3 regions of the Staphylococcus saccharolyticus genome follow, and region 3 is predicted to be linked to each of the others. Evidence: predicted binding sites of a transcription regulator. Region 3 holds the regulator's gene; each other region holds the start of a gene.
What was found. The regulator Rex, encoded in region 3, represses fermentation and respiration genes when NADH is low (regulators of the CRP and FNR family bind a similar motif). The targets are predictions, from matches to a motif close to TTGTGAAATATTTCACAA.
Positions count from the first base shown of each region.

Region 1 (6,424 bases), 1.1 Mb from region 3:
ATATTCTACAGCATCAATTTTCATACCAAACACTATATATAGTGTTTGGTTTTTAAAATCAATACTATATTCTGTGTTTCATTATACATAAGTCAAATGTTTAATGAAAGTTAAAAATTAATGACGAAAATGAAGATATTAATTAGAAAGTGCATCACTACGTCATTAAAGTCATTTATTCTGAATAAAAAAATTTTTTTCAAGCTTCTTTGCTTGCTTTTTAGTCAAAAATAGTCATTTACGGTTTATTAGCGATTTACAAGACCACTGCGTTTATTTATAAATAAACTATATTTATATAAAATATTCATATTGTAGTCTAAATGATTCTAGATGTAAACTTTAAATCGAACGTTTGTTCGCGTTTTTATTTTAACTGCTCCCCTGATACTTTGCAAGGATTTATGCATATCTTTTATTTATATGCTAATATAATTACGTTAATCATATAGGATCGAGGCGATAATATTGAATCCAAAAGTAAAAGGTATTATTGCTATTTTAATTTCTGCTGTAGGTTTTAGTTTTATGTCAGTATTTTTCAGACTAGCTGGAGATCTGCCTGTATTTCAAAAATCACTAGCTAGAAATTTTGTAGCCATGTTTATACCATTATTTTATATATATAAATATAAGCAACCTATGTTTGGAAAATTAAGTAGTCAACCATTACTTATTACACGTTCAACCCTAGGTCTTATAGGTGTTTTACTTAATATTTATGCTATTGATCATATGGTATTAAGTGATGCAGATACGTTAATGAAGTTAAATCCATTTTGGACCATCGTCCTAAGTTTAATATTTTTACATGAAAAAGTTCATAAATACCAAATTTCAGCGATGATTATTGCAATATTTGGAATGCTTCTCATCGTTAAACCAGAATTTTCTTCTTCAGTCATTCCATCAATTGCAGGATTATTTTCTGGTATATTTGCCGCATCTGCTTATACATGTGTAAGAGCATTAAGCACCCGTGAAAAACCATATACAATCGTATTTTATTTCTCACTCTTTTCTGTTATTGTACTTATACCATTTTCAATCTTTACCTTTACACCTATGTCAACTACTCAAATTATATTTCTACTCGGTGCAGGATTATCAGCAGCTGTTGGCCAAATTGGTATTACACTTGCTTATAGTTTCGCCCCCGCTAAAGATATTTCAATCTTTACGTATGCTTCAATTATTTTCACGGCAATATTTGGGTTCATACTCTTCGGAGAATCACCAGATATGTTAGCAACAGTAGGATATGTAGTAATTATTAGTGCAAGTTATTATATGTTTGAAAAGGCACGACGAGAAACAACTATAAAACAAAAGTAGAGGAGCAAAAATTATGACACAAGGACGTCAAAAAGGTGAATTAAATGATATCAGCTTATTAGGCAATCAAAATAATCAATATGACTTTGACTATAGACCTAATATATTAGAAACTTTTGATAATAAACATCAAGGTCATGATTACTTTGTGAAATTCAATTGTCCTGAATTCACATCATTATGCCCTATCACAGGACAACCTGACTTCGCTACAATTTATATTTCATATATTCCAAATATAAAGATGATAGAATCTAAATCTTTAAAACTTTATCTATTTAGTTTTAGAAACCATGGCGATTTTCATGAAGATTGTATGAATATTATTATGAACGATCTTATCAACTTAATGAATCCACATTATATAGAAGTTTGGGGGAAATTCACGCCAAGAGGTGGCATATCGATTGATCCATATACTAACTATGGTCGTCCTGGCTCTAAGTATGAAAAAATGGCTGAACATCGACTTATGAATCACGATATGTACCCTGAAAATATTGATAATCGATAAACATTAATGCGTTCTCCGCTGATGAAAAAGTCAGCGGATTTTTTCTGCTTAGCCTTATTTATTCATAAAAAAAACAGTTGCACTTTGTCGTGTTAAAGCGTATTTTATTAATAGTGCTTTATTTATTCAATTGAGTATATTAAATAAACAAACTTAATAGCATTAACACCTTTACTCAAATGTTGTTAAAGATAAAATCGACAGAATATTCTTATTATTTTTATTTTTTGAAAATTATTGAAACTTTTTAATTACAATAGTAAAATCATTTTTAAACAATTTAATATGGTTATTTGGGCAAGAAAGGTTGGGATGATTTATGACTTCAAATAAATCCCATGAACAAGCAGTTCAAGAAATACCTCAACAAGGATTCTTCGGACATCCTAAAGGGTTAGGCGTTCTCTTTTTCGTAGAGTTTTGGGAGCGATTCAGTTACTACGGTATGAGAGCAATGCTTATTTTTTATATGTATTTTGCAATCCAAGATCACGGACTAGGCATTGATAAAACAACAGCAATGTCAATCATGTCCGTATACGGAGCACTCATTTATATGTCTTCTATTCCAGGTGGGTGGATAGCAGATAGAATTACAGGAACACGAGGGGCAACACTTATTGGTGCCGTACTAATTATCATAGGTCACATCTGTTTAAGTTTACCTTTTGCAATGGTAGGTTTATTCACTTCCATGTTCTTTATCATAGTAGGCTCAGGTTTAATGAAACCAAATATTTCAAATATTGTTGGTCGACTTTATCCAGAAAATGACGTTCGAATGGATGCAGGATTTGTTATATTTTATATGTCAGTCAATTTTGGTGCATTAATTTCACCAATTATATTGCAAAATTTTATTGATATTAAGAATTTCCATGGTGGCTTTTTAATCGCAGCTATCGGTATGGCACTTGGATTGGTTTGGTACGTCTTATTCAATCGCAAGACTTTAGGTAATGTGGGCATGAAACCAACTAACCCATTATCATCTGCTGAAAAGAAAAAGTATAGCACTATCATTGGTATTATTGTCGCAATTATTGCTATAGTTTTAATTATTTCTTATATCACTCATACACTATCCTTTGATTTAGTGAGTAATACAGTACTTATTTTAGGTATTGCTCTACCTATCATTTACTTTACAACTATGATTCGCAGTAAAGAAGTTACTGATACAGAACGTTCAAGAGTTAAAGCGTTTATACCACTATTCATTTTAGGTATGTTATTCTGGGCTATTCAAGAACAAGGGTCTAACGTTTTAAATATATATGGAATTGAACATTCAGATATGAAAGTGAATCTTTTCGGTTGGAAAACAAATTTTGGAGAAGCTATTTTCCAATCAATTAATCCATTATTTATCTTACTATTTGCGCCTGTCGTTTCTGCTATATGGCAAAAATTAGGTAAAAAGCAACCTAGCTTACCTATCAAATTTGCTATCGGTACATTATTAGCAGGTTCGTCATATATCCTTATAGGTATTATTGGTAATATATATGGTGACACACATTTCTCAGTGAATTGGGTTATTCTTTCATATATTATTTGTGTTGTTGGTGAATTATGCTTATCTCCTACAGGTAATAGTGCAGCTGTTAAGTTAGCACCAAAGGCATTTAACGCACAAATGATGAGTTTATGGTTATTGACGAATGCTTCTGCACAAGCTTTAAATGGTACTTTAGTTAAATTAATTAAACCACTCGGTCAAACAAATTATTTTATCTTCTTAGGTGTAACTGCAGCTGTGATTACTCTAATTATTTTAGTTTTCACACCTAAAATTACCAAAGCTATGAAAGGGATTCGTTAAACCATATATTTTAAACTGAAACTGTCGACAGATGTCGGCAGCTTTTTTATATCCACTTATCAAAACACTAACCCTATTTATCGTCAATTTTAGCACAATTTTGTTACAATAATCCAACTTTTTATTTTATAATAATGATTAATTATCATTTAATTTCTAAAAAATCGGGTAATTCTATCACTAATAGATTTTTATGAAAGTGGGCATACATTTATGAAAAATAGATACAATCATGGTGTTCTTTTCTATCATGAACATAGTGGGTTAAAAAATATTTATGATGGCCTTGGTGAAGTCACCAAATCTTTAAGCTCCATGTACAAACGTCTCTCTATTCAGTTAAGTGAAAAAAAAGGAGACATTATAAAATACTGTGAAAATATTAAACATCACAATTATGATTCAGATACAGATATTTTATTTATTTTAGGAGGAATGGTACTGTTAATGAACTGGTTAATGGTGTTATGCAATATGATTTAGAATTACCTATTGGAATTATTCCTGGAGGTACATTTAATGATTTTACTAAGACATTAAATCTTCATCCTAATTTTAAAAATGCGAGCGAACAATTATTAACTTCACAAGTGCAACCTTATGATATTCTTAAAGTCAATAATAGATATGTACTTAACTTTGGTGGTTTAGGGTTAATCGTTCAAAATGCAGAAAATGTTCAAGAAGATTCAAAAGACATTTTTGGCAAACTCAGTTACATTGACTCTACTGTTAAAACGTTACTTAATCCTAGTAAATTTGATTTTACACTTAATATAGATGGTAAAGAGAAGAAAGGAAATACCTCAATGATACTTATTGCTAATGGACCTAACATTGGTGGTGGACGAATTCCTTTAACAGATTTATCTCCTCAAGATGGTGAAGCAAATACTTTTATTTTCAATGATCAAAATGATCAAAGCTTTAGTATTTTGAATGATATTTTCAAAAAACGTGATAGTATGAATTGGAATGAAATTACAGAAGGTATTGATCATTTATCTGGCAAGCACATTTCACTTTCTACAGAACCGACTATGAAAATAGATATTGATGGCGAAATAAGTTTAGAAAAACCAATTGAAATCAAAGTGTTACCAAAAACAATACAACTTCTTACTGTCACTGAACTCAACGATTAAATACAATCGACTTCCAATATTTATTCAAATTACAATTAATTTAAAAAATAAATCAGTTACGATTTTTTATTTCGTACTTAATTTTTTTACCACAAAAATTTTTCTTCCTCCAAAAATGAATTTTTTAAAATTACAAATGTTCCTCTATACTATTAAATATGCTGTTTCTCTATATTTACGATATAACAGATAATATAACTAGTTGTTCATATAAAAATCACATTTACACATCTATCATTCTAAATTTTCTTTTAATTTAGAAAAAGGTGTACTATAATATTTGTGAAATAATTCACAATCTCTAAGGAGTGGTTGTATATGTTAGCTATATCAGAAAAAAGTAATCATGAAATGAACAAAGAAGAAGTCGCAAAAATGATTAATTCATTAGCAGAAAAAGGACAAAAAGCTCTAAAAGAATTATCTAAAAAATCTCAACAAGAGATTAATCAAATCGTCCATCATATGAGTATGGCCGCTGTTGATCAGCATATGCATCTAGCTAAACTAGCTTACGATGAAACTGGTAGAGGTATATATGAAGATAAAGCAATTAAAAATTTATATGCTTCAGAGTACATATGGAATTCAATTAAAAAAAACAAGACTGTAGGTATTATTGGAGAAGATAAACAAAAAGGATTAACATATGTTGCTGAACCTGTAGGTGTCATTTGCGGTGTTACACCAACTACTAACCCTACGTCTACGACAATTTTCAAAGCAATGATTGCTATCAAAACGGGTAATCCAATCATTTTTGCCTTTCACCCAAGTGCACAACAATCATCAAAACGAGCAGCTGAAGTTATATTAGAAGCTGCCATTAAAACAGGAGCACCAAAGGATATTATTCAATGGATAGATGTACCATCAATTGAAGCAACTAAACAATTAATGAATCACAAAGATATTGCTTTAGTACTTGCAACTGGAGGATCTGGAATGGTTAAATCTGCTTATTCAACAGGTAAACCTGCGTTAGGAGTTGGTCCAGGTAATGTCCCTACTTATATTGAAAAGACTGCACACATTAAACGTGCAGTTAATGATATTATAGGTTCTAAAACATTTGATAATGGTATGATTTGTGCCTCTGAGCAAGTCATGGTTGTTGACAAAGAAGTTTACACAGAGGTCGTTAAAGAATTTAAATTACATCAAACATACTTTGTTAACAAAAACGAACTTCAACAATTAGAAGATGCTATCATGAATGAAGATAAAACTGCAGTTAAACCTGATATTGTAGGTAAATCTGCAGTTGATATTGCCCAACTCTCAGGTATTCGTGTGCCACAAAACACTAAATTATTAGTAGCAGAAATTGATGGTGTTGGAAAAGATTATCCATTATCACGTGAAAAATTATCACCAGTACTTGCATTGGTGACAGCAAAATCTGCAAAACACGCTCTCCAAATTTGTGAAGAAACTCTAGAATTTGGAGGTTTAGGTCACACAGCCGTTATTCACACAGAAGATAGTCAGTTACAACAAACCTTCGGACTTAAAATGAAAGCTTGTCGTGTGTTAGTAAATACACCTTCAGCTGTTGGAGGAATTGGAGATATGTATAACGAATTAATCCCATCACTCACATTA
Region 1 covers NZ_UHDZ01000001.1:1,940,722-1,947,145, forward strand. The annotation lists gene DYE57_RS09520 (DMT family transporter) at 469-1,335, shown strand; gene queF (preQ(1) synthase) at 1,349-1,849, shown strand; gene DYE57_RS09530 (S-Cys-Gly-3M3SH uptake peptide MFS transporter) at 2,169-3,674, shown strand; partial or broken gene DYE57_RS09535 (diacylglycerol/lipid kinase family protein) at 3,888-4,819, shown strand; gene adhE (bifunctional acetaldehyde-CoA/alcohol dehydrogenase) at 5,138-6,424, shown strand, end outside.
Region 1: adhE (bifunctional acetaldehyde-CoA/alcohol dehydrogenase) is a predicted target of Rex. The motif match lies at 5,100-5,117, and genes of this name have one in related genera.

Region 2 (6,424 bases), 310 kb from region 3:
AAGTAACCATCAATATCATCAACGTTATGTAACTGGATATCTATATTGGCTTTTTTAGCTTCAGATTGAATTACCTGTCCAATTTTAGGCAATTCAGGTCGACCATTGTATGTTGACATTTTCAGTTTTAAAGGATTGGATTGAGTATAGCACTCTTTAGCTAGAAGCTTTTTAGCTTTGTCAATATTTTGAGGTTGAACCTGTTCTTTTTCTAATGATTTTAATCTGTGATTAAAAGGTCCTGCCGCAGGTTTTGCGTAATTTTTAGAAACATTTTGAGCTATTTCTTTACGATTAATAATCATATCTAAAGCTTCTCTGACATTTTTATTCATTTTATTACTTTCGTGATTATATAACAGTAAATGTGTTCTGAAACCAGATGTGCTTTGGATGTCAGCTTTTTTAGATTGTTTAACATCATTAATTCGATCAATAGGGACGTCAGTTGTTAAATCAGATTTACTTGATAAAAGATTATCTACACGCGTGTTTCCGTCTTCATGGTAAGTGACATTAATCTTATTTAATTGAGGGGTTCCTTGCCAATAATCTTTAAATTTAGATAACTCAATTTTTTGAGAGCGTTGATATTTATCAATTTGATAAGGGCCTGTTCCCACTGGTTTATCAGTGACTTTACTATTCGCTTTGATATCATAAATCGCCGCAAATGGATTAGCAAGCTCTGATTTTAATTCTGGATAAGGTTCATTTGTAGTAATTGTTACTTTTTGATTGTTTGCAGATATTGATTTTATAGGTAAAGATCCTTTTAATAAATCACTTTTTTTCATGGCTTCTTCTAGACTTTTTTTAACTGCTTCACCTGTTAATTGATGTCCATTTTGGAATTTTACATTATCTTTTAAAGTGAGTTCTAGAGTATCATCTGATTTTTGATGATAACTTTTTACTAAAAGTGGTTTAACTTTTCCATCTTTTGACATTTTAAATAATGATTCCAATGCGCCAACTCTTACAGGAATATCTGTTTCATATGGTGCGATTGATTTTGTTTTCAAAGGGATTTCTACATTCAAAGTATTTTTATCATTGTTTGAATTACCTCCACAGCTTGCTAAAATAAAAGATATCATTACAATAAGAGTTATAAATTTTTTCATGAAATAAGTCCTTTCTAAAAAATGAATGACATGAAAAGGTATAGGAGTTTAAAATGTCTATGATTAAAACCAATATTATTAACTACTGGAATGCACGCGCAGCTTCCTTTGCTCAGAATAAAAAAGAAGAACTTGAAAGCTAACAAACTCAGTTATGGTTGTCAGAAATCGAACGTCACATCAAACTTAATGATAATGTGAAAGTTCTAGACATCGGCACAGGAGCCGGATTTTTAGCAATGACGTGTGCACAAGAAGGTTGTATTGTTACAGGTATTGATATTTCAAGTGAAATGATTAACTGTACACATACTTTAGCGCAAGATATAAAAATACCCGCAACTTTTAAGGTTATGGATGCAGCACATTTGCACTTTGATGATGCAACTTTTGATTTGGTTATCGCTAGAAATGTGACATGGTTAATGCTTACCCCTCTAAGAGCATATAAAGAATGGTTGAGAGTCCTTAAGCCAAAAGGACACCTCATTAACTTTGATGCTGATTATGGTAAAGATGATTTTATAAATAGTGCTTTGTTATCTCAACAGCATATTCATCGAAACATTGATAAGTCGATGCTCGAGAAATATGAGTAACTTAAAAGGAAAATTTTGATTAATCATCGCGAAAGACCTTTATATGACCAATAATTACTAGACGAAATTGGTGCATCTAAGGTCGAAATCGATTTTACAACGCATCAAAGAGTTAGTCCGTTTAATAGCGCATTTTATAATCCAGTTCCTGTGTTTAGCATACACGTTATTAAGTAATTTGCATTAGTTATAAATAATATTGTTTTTGATTTTAGACATAATTGTAAACTGCCAACGTATTTATTATATAACTTATAATTAAAAATTTAAAATTTTTGTCAGAAATAATGACATCACGTGCTTTATTTTTTAATATTTTACAACTATTAATAATCAATTTTACAAAGGATGGGATGATAATGATAGGAAATATTTTAGTTGCACATGGAATGAGGAAAGGAGATCAAAATAAAGCATTAGAAGAGTTTATAACTACGCTTTTAAAAGATGAACAATATCATTATGAGTTGGCATTTCTTGAAAGTGATACACAAAATCTTGAAATAACAATGGAAAGCATGATTCAGCAAGGCGTAACTAGATTTAGAATTGTTCCTTTACTCATTTTTAGTACGATGCATTATATCAGTGATATTCCCCAAACTTTAAAAGAGATGAATGGTAAATATCCTCATATTGTTAGTGAAATGAGTGAACCACTTGGAACACATCCTTATATGGCAGAGTTAGTTGAGAAAAGAATTGCGGATGTTCAGTTAAAAGAAGGTTCAAAAGTAGCAACAGTTGTTATCGCACATGGTAATGGGAGTGGAAGATTTACAAAAGCACATGATGAACTTAAAGCTTTTGTAAAAAGTATTCATACTGATCATCTTATACACGCAAGAGCGCTATATGGTGTATTGTCATTTAGAAACGATTTAGATGAGATTTCAAACAACTATGATGAGCTTATTATTGTTCCATTATTTTTATTTGATGGACGTTTAGTCAATAAGGTTAAAACATTTATTGATCAAATGACGCTTTTTAGTGACATACATATTACGCCATCAATAAACTTTGACCATATTCTGAAACTTATTATCAGAGAAAAACTAGAAGAACTTTGTGTTTAGAAAAGGAGCAGACATAAGTCAATGTTAATGATATTTATTCAAAAAGTGATTGCCTTGGAAGGATAATATACATATCTTTCTAAGGTTTTTTAATATTTTTGACGGTTAATAGATAGATGTAAATAGGCTTAAAACCTTCTTTTTAAACAGCTACAATATCGGGATTTTATACATTTTACGAATATTAGGGAATTCCCCGATTTTACCTGAAAATGTGAATATAATCACAAAAATATTGATTTTTGGTATAAGATAAAAGTGAAGTAAGAAACACAAAAATCAAACATCTAACCTTTTTATAATTTTGCATTTAGGTTCTTAATTAAAATTTAAAGTGATAGAAGGGGCATATAAGTATGATGAAACAAAAATTAGTAATGATTGGTAATGGAATGGCGGGTTTGAGAACGATAGAGGAAATCCTAGAGCGTTTGGATTCGCAATTTGATATTACAATAATCGGAAAAGAACCCTATCCGAACTATAACAGAATTATGTTATCAAATATTTTACAAAAAAAGATGACTCTTGAAGATATAATCATGAATTCATATAAATGGTATGAAGAACATGATATTATGCTTATTACTGATGATCCTGTTCAAAAAGTAGATAGAGACAATAAAGTTTTAACTACTTCAAAAGGTGTCACTGTTGATTATGACATTTGTATATTTGCTACGGGTTCTAAAGCTTTTGTATTACCTATCAAAGGTTTCGATTTTCCAAGTGTGATTGGTTGGAGAACAATTGATGATACCAATAAAATGATTGAAATTGCGAAAACAAAAAAACATGCAGTCGTTATTGGTGGGGGTCTATTAGGATTAGAATGTGCACGTGGCTTATTAGATCAAGGAATGGAAGTGACTGTACTGCATCTAGCTGATTGGTTAATGGAAATGCAACTTGACCATAAAGCTGGAGAGATGCTTAAAGCAGATTTAGAAAAACAAGGAATGAAAATTGAACTTCAAGCAAACTCTAAAGAAATTATAGGCGATGAAGATGTTGAAGCTATTAAATTGTCGGATGGTCGTGTCATAGAGACTGATTTAGTTGTCATGGCTGTAGGCATAAGACCATATACTGAAGTTGCTAAAGACAGTGGACTTGAAGTTAATAGAGGAATTGTAGTAAATGACTATATGCAAACGTCAGATCCTAACATATATGCTGTAGGAGAGTGTGCTGAGCATAATGGAAAAGTTTATGGTTTAGTAGCACCTCTATATGAACAAGGTAAAGTACTTGCAGATTATTTAACAGGTAAAGAATCAGATGGCTATAAAGGTTCTACAACATTTACATCTTTAAAAGTTTCAGGTTGTGATTTATATAGCGCTGGACAAATTGTTGAAAATGATGAGGTACATGGTGTAGAAATCTTCAACAGTGTCGATAATATTTATAAAAAGGTTTATTTAAGTGGAGGACAAGTTGTTGGAGCTGTACTCTATGGCGATACAGATGATGGTTCAAGATTTTATAACATGATGAAAAAACACGAAACACTTGAAGATTATACACTCGTATCTTTACTTCATAAAGGCAATGAGGATGCAACTACGTCAATTGCGGATATGGATGATGACGAAATAATTTGTGGATGTAACGGCGTTGATAAAGGAACAATTGTAAATGCCATTACGACAAAAGGTTTAACATCAGTTGATGAAGTAACTAAAGCTACTAAAGCTGGTAATTCATGTGGTAAATGTAAAGGACAGATTGGCGAATTGTTACAGTATACACTCGGTGATGATTTTGTAGCGGCTAAACCTTCAGGTATTTGCCCTTGTACAGATTTAACAAGAGATCAAATTGTTACTCAAATTAGAGCTAAAGGATTCAAAACATCTAAAGAAGTCCGCCATGTTTTAGATTTCAAAGATAAAAATGGATGTCCTAAATGTCGACCTGCTATTAACTATTATTTAAATATGGTTTATCCATTCGAGCATCATGATGAAAAAGATTCACGTTTTGCTAACGAAAGATATCTTGCAAATATTCAAAATGATGGAACTTTCTCAGTCATCCCTCAAATGCGTGGTGGAGTTACTGACGCCGATCAATTGATTAGATTAGGCGAAGTAGCTAAAAAATATAATGTGCCACTTGTTAAAGTTACAGGTTCACAACGCGTTGGTCTATATGGATTGAAAAAAGAAGAGCTACCGAAAGTATGGGAAGATTTAGGTATGCGTTCTGCGTCAGCTTATGGTAAAAAGACACGTTCAGTCAAAAGTTGTGTAGGTAAAGAATTTTGTCGTTTTGGAACACAATATACGATTCGACTAGGTATTAGACTTGAAAAGACATTTGAATATATAGATACACCTCACAAATTTAAAATGGGTGTTTCAGGATGTCCAAGAAGCTGTGTTGAATCTGGTGTTAAAGACTTTGGTGTTATTTCAGTTGAAAATGGCTATCAAATTTATATCGGTGGAAACGGCGGCACTGATGTAACAGTTGGTAAGTTATTAACTACTGTGGAAACTGAAGATGAAGTGATTCAGCTATGTGGAGCAATTATGCAATATTATAGGGAAACAGGTATTTATGCTGAAAGAACAGCACCATGGTTAGAGCGTATGGGATTCGATAATGTTAAAGATATCGTATTAAATAAAGATAAACAAAAAGCGTTATATTTAAGAATCATGGAAGCGAAAAAAGCAGTTGAAAAAGAACCATGGGAAGCAATTGTTGAAGATAAAAACGAACAAAAAATCTTTGAAGTTGAGAAGGTGAAATAATGAGAGCCATTGAGAAAATTAAAGTAACTCGTGTTGAAGCGTTGGCACCACAAATTGGTAAAAAAGTCGTTGTAGATGGGAAAGAAATAGGTATATTTTTAACTGAAAATGGAGATATTTACGCGATAGGAAATATGTGTCCACATAAACAAGGACCATTAACTGAGGGAACTGTAAGCGGCGATTTCGTGTATTGTCCTTTGCATGATCAAAAAATTGCATTGAAATCAGGTGAAGTGCAAGAGCCAGATACGGGCTGTGTAGAAACATACGAAGTAGAAGTGATTGACGGGGACGTTTATTTATGTCTGTAGAATTACCTGGCACAGTTTACCTTATAGGTGCAGGACCAGGAAACCCAAACTTATTAACTAAAAAAGCGGAACGGTTAATTAAAAAGGCAGATGTTATTTTATATGATCGTTTAGTTAATCCATTAATTTTGCAATATGCATCTCCTGAAACAAAAGTTATTAATGTAGGTAAAAAGCCATACTTTAAACATATTCAACAAGAAGAAATTAATTTGAAAATAGTTGAAGCTGCAAAACATTATCAATATGTAGTGCGATTAAAAGGTGGCGATCCTGCTATTTTTGGTAGAATTACTGAAGAAGTTCATACACTAGCAAAGCATCAAATTAACTATGAAATTGTTCCAGGAATAACGTCAGCTAGTGCAGCTGTAGCTTCGATGAATATGGGACTAACAATGCGCTCTGTTGCACCAAGTGTGACATTTTCAACTGGTCATTTTAAAGATTCTATTGATCATGATACAGATATACGAAATCTTATTAATGGTGGAACTTTAGCAATTTATATGGGGATTAAACGATTAGGCCATATTCTCA
Region 2 covers NZ_UHDZ01000001.1:546,522-552,945, forward strand. The annotation lists gene nikA (nickel ABC transporter substrate-binding protein) at 1-1,127, opposite strand, end outside; gene DYE57_RS12215 (class I SAM-dependent methyltransferase) at 1,286-1,726, shown strand; gene DYE57_RS02440 (sirohydrochlorin chelatase) at 2,086-2,805, shown strand; gene nirB (nitrite reductase large subunit NirB) at 3,162-5,570, shown strand; gene nirD (nitrite reductase small subunit NirD) at 5,570-5,884, shown strand; gene cobA (uroporphyrinogen-III C-methyltransferase) at 5,875-6,424, shown strand, end outside.
Region 2: nirB (nitrite reductase large subunit NirB) is a predicted target of Rex. The motif match lies at 3,018-3,035, and genes of this name have one in related genera.

Region 3 (6,424 bases):
TTTTTCAATGTAAGAAATATATAACAAGCTCTTTTAGATGATAGACTAACATTGTACTGAATCCTAAAAATTGGATTAAACCTCTAACTTTTGGGTGACACACTAATTAGTTGATTCATCTAAAGGAGCTTTTCTTATATATAAATATTAGTCACTAACATTTTCTTTGGCACGTTTATAAATTTGATCAGGAAAGTGCGTAATTCGTAATAATTCAATTGCATTACGTGTATTAGCTTTACCGAGTTTTATTTTGTAATCAAAGAAAATTTGATTATTTTGAATAGATTCATTGAAGTAATAATTAAGATATTTCTTTTTCAAAATTGTAGATAGTTCTATATCATGTGTTGCAGCAATCACTTTATAGTTAGGGGTATGATATAGAAAACTTAACACAGATTCAGAAGCAGCAATACGTTCAGTTGTATTCGTACCTTTAAATATTTCATCGATAAAACAGTATATCATTTCTTTACTATGAATGTTAAATAGTCGCCTAATAGATTTAAGTTCGGCCATAAAATAGCTATTCCCACTTAGCACATCATCTGCATTTGCCATAGATGTTATCACATAGACACTGTGACATTTGAACGATGATGCAGTAGTAGTATGAAGGTTTTGTGACATGATTAAATTTAATGCTACAGCTTTCATAAATGTAGATTTACCTGAAGCATTGGATCCTGTAAGTAATATATTTTTTGATATATCTAGGTCATTTGCTATTGCAATATCTTCATCGATTAAAGGATGCTTTAAGTTTTGGAAATAAACGCCTTTCTTGCAATTACTTATTTCAGGCTCACAATAGGTGTCTAAAGTACTTCTATATAAGGCAAGTGAATAATGATTATCCAATGTACTGATATAGTCATAGCAAGACATTATTTCTTCTTGATATTTAAAATAGTTACGTTGAATTAAATGAAATAGTACATAGTCTACCATGAATATAAGCTTGAGTAACATAATAGTACTACTTAGCATATCTTGTGATTCTACCCGGGATAATAATCTACTAAAATGACGAGATGTCTTAAAATGATTAAAGTTTACATTTAAGTTAGGTGTACCTTCCATTTTACTTAGAGAAAGGCACTGTTTAATAACATTAGCAGTATAGAATATAGACTTTAAATCTTGATCGTATGATTTTTTAAGTTTTAAGGAAAGCACTACATTTAAAAGTATGATTCCTAGAAATATTAATAAACCGTTAGCAGGTATCGTAAAGATAAATATTAACGAAAGAAAAGGTAACAAAGGGCAGAACATTAATGAATGATTATGTTTAATCGGTTCGAGTTGATCAGGAAATAATGGATATACTGACTTACAAACTTTTGAAAGTATGTAAGATACATTTAAACGAAAATGTTGATTATTGGTAAACATTTGGATAAGTGAAGTGTTACCAATTTTAAACATACCACGCAGTGTAGCATATAGTTTTATTTCACCTATTACAGTAAAATTAAAGTTAATCTTGTAAAAAAATGTTTCTAAGTTTAAATCAGACCATGTTTTATCATCAATTAATGTATGTTCTTCATATGCTTCTTTATAAGTGCGATATTGTGCATCAAATTTCGAATTAGGTCGAATAAAATTTTCGATTTTAGACTTGCTATGCCAAAGCGTATTAATTTTAGCAACAATTTTTCGTCTTTCAACTACTGAAACTATGATATTTATAAGCGTAATCATTAGAATGAAGGTTAATGTGATTAATCCTAAGATTTAATAATGTGACATGAGTGACTCCTTAATCTATTTATTTAATTAAATTATTTCATAAATAAATTACTGATTCAAATTCACTAATAAAGTTAAATTGTCAATAGGGAACGTGCGTACTTATCAACAAAATGTGTGTAAGCTGTGGATAAACGTTGTTGAAAACTGTGAATAAAGTGGTAAATAAGTTGAATAATTTTAAAGAAAAATGTGATATTACTTGTGGACAACTAGGATAACTCTGTGGATAGCTATCATAATAACATCAATGGCTGTTAATAATAATTGTGTAATAACATACTAAAAGACACCAAAAAGTAAGAAATTCTACTTTAAGATGTCTAAGTGTATTGTAGTGAATTATAATTTTTCTTGTAATTCTTCCCATTCTTTCATGGTTTGTTCTAACTTGTGTTCGGTTTGAGTTTTTTGATCAGCATACACAGCAGCTTTAATTGGATTATTAAATACTTCAGGTTGAGTGAGTTGTTCTTCTAAGTAGGTGATATGATTTTCATATTCCTCAATTTGAGCTTCTCTTTGCTCAATTTGACGTTCTATCTTTCTTTGATCACGTTTTTGTTGTTTTTGGTTCACGTATGAAGAAGAATTAGTAGTACCTGTTTCACTATCGGTAGTATGTTGTTTTAAAGCTTGTTGTGTCTGAATTGCTTTAGCTTCTTCAGTTTTTTCAATAAAATATTGATAATCTCCAAGGTACATGTGTCCGCCATGATGATTTAAATCAAATACCTTATTAGCAAGTCGATTGATAAAGTAACGGTCATGCGAAACAAATATAATCGTACCTTTAAAATTTTGCAAAGCTTGTTCAAGTATCTCTTTAGAGTCAATATCTAAATGGTTTGTGGGTTCATCCAAAATAAGGACATTATCTCTTTGTAACATTAAAAGTGCTAATTGTAATCGTGCCTTTTCACCGCCAGATAAATCATTGATTACTTTTTTAACATCATCCTGAACAAATAAAAAACGCCCTAATACTGCACGCACATCTTTCTCATTCATAGTTGGATACTGATCCCATACGTAATCAAGTATGGTCTTGTTTGATTTAAATTCAGCTTGTTTTTGATCATAATAACCAATTTGTAAATTAGCGCCATAAGTAATCTCTCCTGCAAGTTTAGATTGCTTTTCGACAATTGTTTTAATAAGTGTTGTCTTTCCAACACCATTTGGGCCTATGATTGCAATATGATCTCCCTTTGATATCTCAATATTTATTGGGTCAGTAATAGGAACTTCATAACCAATTTCTAAATCTTTGATGTGCATGACATCGTTTCCTGTATTTCTATCAAAGTTAAATTGCATATTAGCGCTACGAGCATCAATCATAGGTTTATCTATGCGATGCATTTTTTCTAAAGTTTTACGCCGACTTTTAGCCATTCCACTTGTTGAAGCACGAGTAATATTTTTTTTGACAAATGTTTCTAAACGTTTAATTTCCTCTTGCTGATTCTCAAATTCTTGCATACGTTTTTTATAATATTGGTCACGCTGTTCGATAAATTGTTCATAATTCCCCACATAACGTTTGAAATTTCCCAAAGCCACATCATAAATTTGTGTAACAATTTTATCTAAAAAGTATCTATCATGACTAATAATAACGATTGCACCTTTAAAGAATTTCAAGTAATCTTCTAACCATTGAGTTGTTTCTAAATCAAGATGGTTAGTAGGTTCATCGAGTAGAAGTAAGTCTGGTTCTTTAAGTAGCATTTGAGCAAGTGAAAGACGTGTTTTTTGACCACCAGAGAAATCATTAATTGGCTTATTAAAATCTTTTTCAGTAAAATGAAGTCCGTGAAGTACAGTTTTTATTTTACTTTCATATTGATAGCCTTCAAGTTGTTCAAAACGATTGGTTAACGATTCATATCTTTCAATGTGTTCACGATAAGTCTCAGTTTCATATTCATGAGTATGTGTGGCGAACCAATCAGTTTCTGATTTAAACATTTCTTCTATATTTTTTATATGTTTAAACGGTTTTGACATTTCTTCAAAAACAGTGGCGTCAGAATCAAGAGTCATTTGTTGTGTTAAATAACTCATTTTTAAATTTTTAATTTTAGAAATATGACCACTATCAAAATTTTCTACGCCTGCTATAATCTTCATTAAAGTTGATTTACCAGCACCGTTACGGCCGACAACTCCAATACGTTCTCCAGTTTTAACTTCAAAATTGACGTCTGTAAAGATATCTTCACCATCGAACGATTTTGAGATGTCATTAAGTTGTAAAAGTATCATTCGATTCTCACCTTTCTAATTTGTTTATTTAGGTATAAACTATATATAAACACTTAGTTTTTTTATTAATTTTATTTTATGGGAATTATAAATTATTAACTTTTTTATTGGAAATAAAAAACTATCTACAATCAATTCGGTGGGATAAGAAAAGTTTATTATACTCAATTATCTCTATTTTACAGTATTCATTGCTTACATGAAACTGAGATATTTATTTTTAAAATTTAATAATGTATAATATTTAAGTATTCGTTGTAGGCAATTATTTGTATTTTAAAAAGAGCCTTCAACTTAATTGACTACGTGTTTGAATACTTAAAATAGCATTAATTCAAACTTCAAGGGGGACAAAATGAATGCCAGAGAACACTAAAATTCCTCGAGCTACTCTAAAACGTTTACCTTTATATTATAGATTTGTAAGTATTCTAAAATCTAAAGGGATTGACCGAGTAAATTCAAAAGCAATCAGTGAAGCTTTACAAATAGATTCAGCAACTATTCGTCGAGACTTTTCTTATTTTGGAGAATTAGGTAAAAAAGGTTATGGATATAATGTCGATAGTATGTTGGAATTTTTCAAATCAGAGCTAAGTGAAAGCGATGAAATTAAAATCGCTATTGTGGGAGTAGGGAACTTAGGACGTGCGTTACTTACATATAATTTCTCAATTCATGATGAGATGACAATTACAGAAGCGTTTGATGTTAGAGAACACATCGTTGGCGAAGAAATTGGAAATGTAGTAGTTAAACATAGCGATGAAATTAAATCGGCAGTTGAAGCGGAAGATATCGATGTCGTAATTTTAACGACACCTGAGAAAGTAGCACAACAAGTTGTTAATCAACTTGTTAAAGCTGGTATAAAAGGTATACTTAATTTTACACCAAGTCGAGTTAAAACACCTCAAGATGTACAAGTTCATCATATTGATTTTGGTATTGAATTACAATCATTGTTATTCTTTATGAAAAATTATAGTAAATAATTTTTTAAAAAAGTCAAAAAGCATTACAATGCTAATATTAGCATCCTCATTGGAGGGTGCTTTTTTATTTAAGAAAAAATGATATATTATAATTAATTATATAAAAATAGATGAGGTGTGATGTCATTATGAGTATAGAAGCCAATTGCACATTTAAGCCGCATATTCAACGTATAATGATAGTTCCAGGTAGGCTTGCAATAGATGGAAATACACTGACTTTTAAGGCTTATGGAAAAGAGCTTACCCCCTTTAGTGTTGAATTTGACACGACTAAAATTGTTAGATATAAACATGTAAAGGGATTACTAGGTCATAAATTATTTATTTATTATAGTGATCATGAATGGTATAAGTTTAGTCAATTTTCAAAAGAAGAGCTCATTAATATTTTAAAAGAATTAGCATAAACTAATATTAAAATTTTGAATATTTGCAAAAAGATTCCTTTTTTACTATAACACCTTATATTTATATCGGAAAAGTATGGTAAAAATGTTATGGATGATTATTAGTGGACTTATGGTCGGTGTATTATTAGGTTTTGTAATGCAAAGAACACGCTTTTGCCTAGCAGGTGGCTTTAGGGATATGTATGTTCAAAAAAATAATAAGATGTTTTATGCATTACTTGTTACAATTACAATACAAAGTATTGGTTTGCTTATTCTTACGGGTGTTAATGTAATTATAGTTCCTACCCATACCTTTCCAATCATAGGTACTGTTATGGGTTCTTTTATTTTTGGTATAGGAATTGTGTTAGTGGGTGGTTGTGCTACAGGTACATGGTATAGAGCAGGTGAAGGATTGATTGGCAGTTGGATAATCTTAGTACTCAATGACCTCTGCTGTAACAAAAAATGGCGTTTTATTGCCAGTGATGCGTTTTATAAATGAACCTACTCATACAAGCTCGAGTATGTCTCAAACGATAGGTGTACCCAATTGGATACTTGTTTTGATTTTGACAATAATCACTACCGTTGTAGTTGTTAAGACATTAAGTAAACCAAAGGTGATTGTTCCTACATTAAAACAAAATTATAGAGGAATGAGACATTATCTATTTGAAAAAAGATATCATCCATTTATTGCAGGAATTGTAGTGGGGTTAATCGCACTACCCGTATGGCCAATGAGTGAATCTACGGGTAGACTTCATGGTTAGGTATTACTACACCATCTGCCAATTTAATAAATTTTCTTATTACTGGGAATACTAAGTTTATTGATTGGGGAGTCTTATTGGTTTTAGGTATCTTTGTAGGTTCTTACATAACAGCACGAGGTTCTAGAGAATTTAAGTGGTGCTTACCAGATAAGACAACGATTCGAAATAGTGCAATAGGTGGCATATTTATGGGCTTTGGTACGTCAGTAGCAGGAGGTTGTTC
Region 3 covers NZ_UHDZ01000001.1:858,847-865,270, forward strand. The annotation lists gene tsaD (tRNA (adenosine(37)-N6)-threonylcarbamoyltransferase complex transferase subunit TsaD) at 1-13, shown strand, start outside; gene DYE57_RS04105 (MutS-related protein) at 148-1,713, opposite strand; gene abc-f (ribosomal protection-like ABC-F family protein) at 2,104-4,032, opposite strand; gene DYE57_RS04115 (redox-sensing transcriptional repressor Rex) at 4,392-5,027, shown strand; gene DYE57_RS04120 (hypothetical protein) at 5,156-5,437, shown strand; partial or broken gene DYE57_RS04125 (YeeE/YedE family protein) at 5,523-6,424, shown strand, end outside.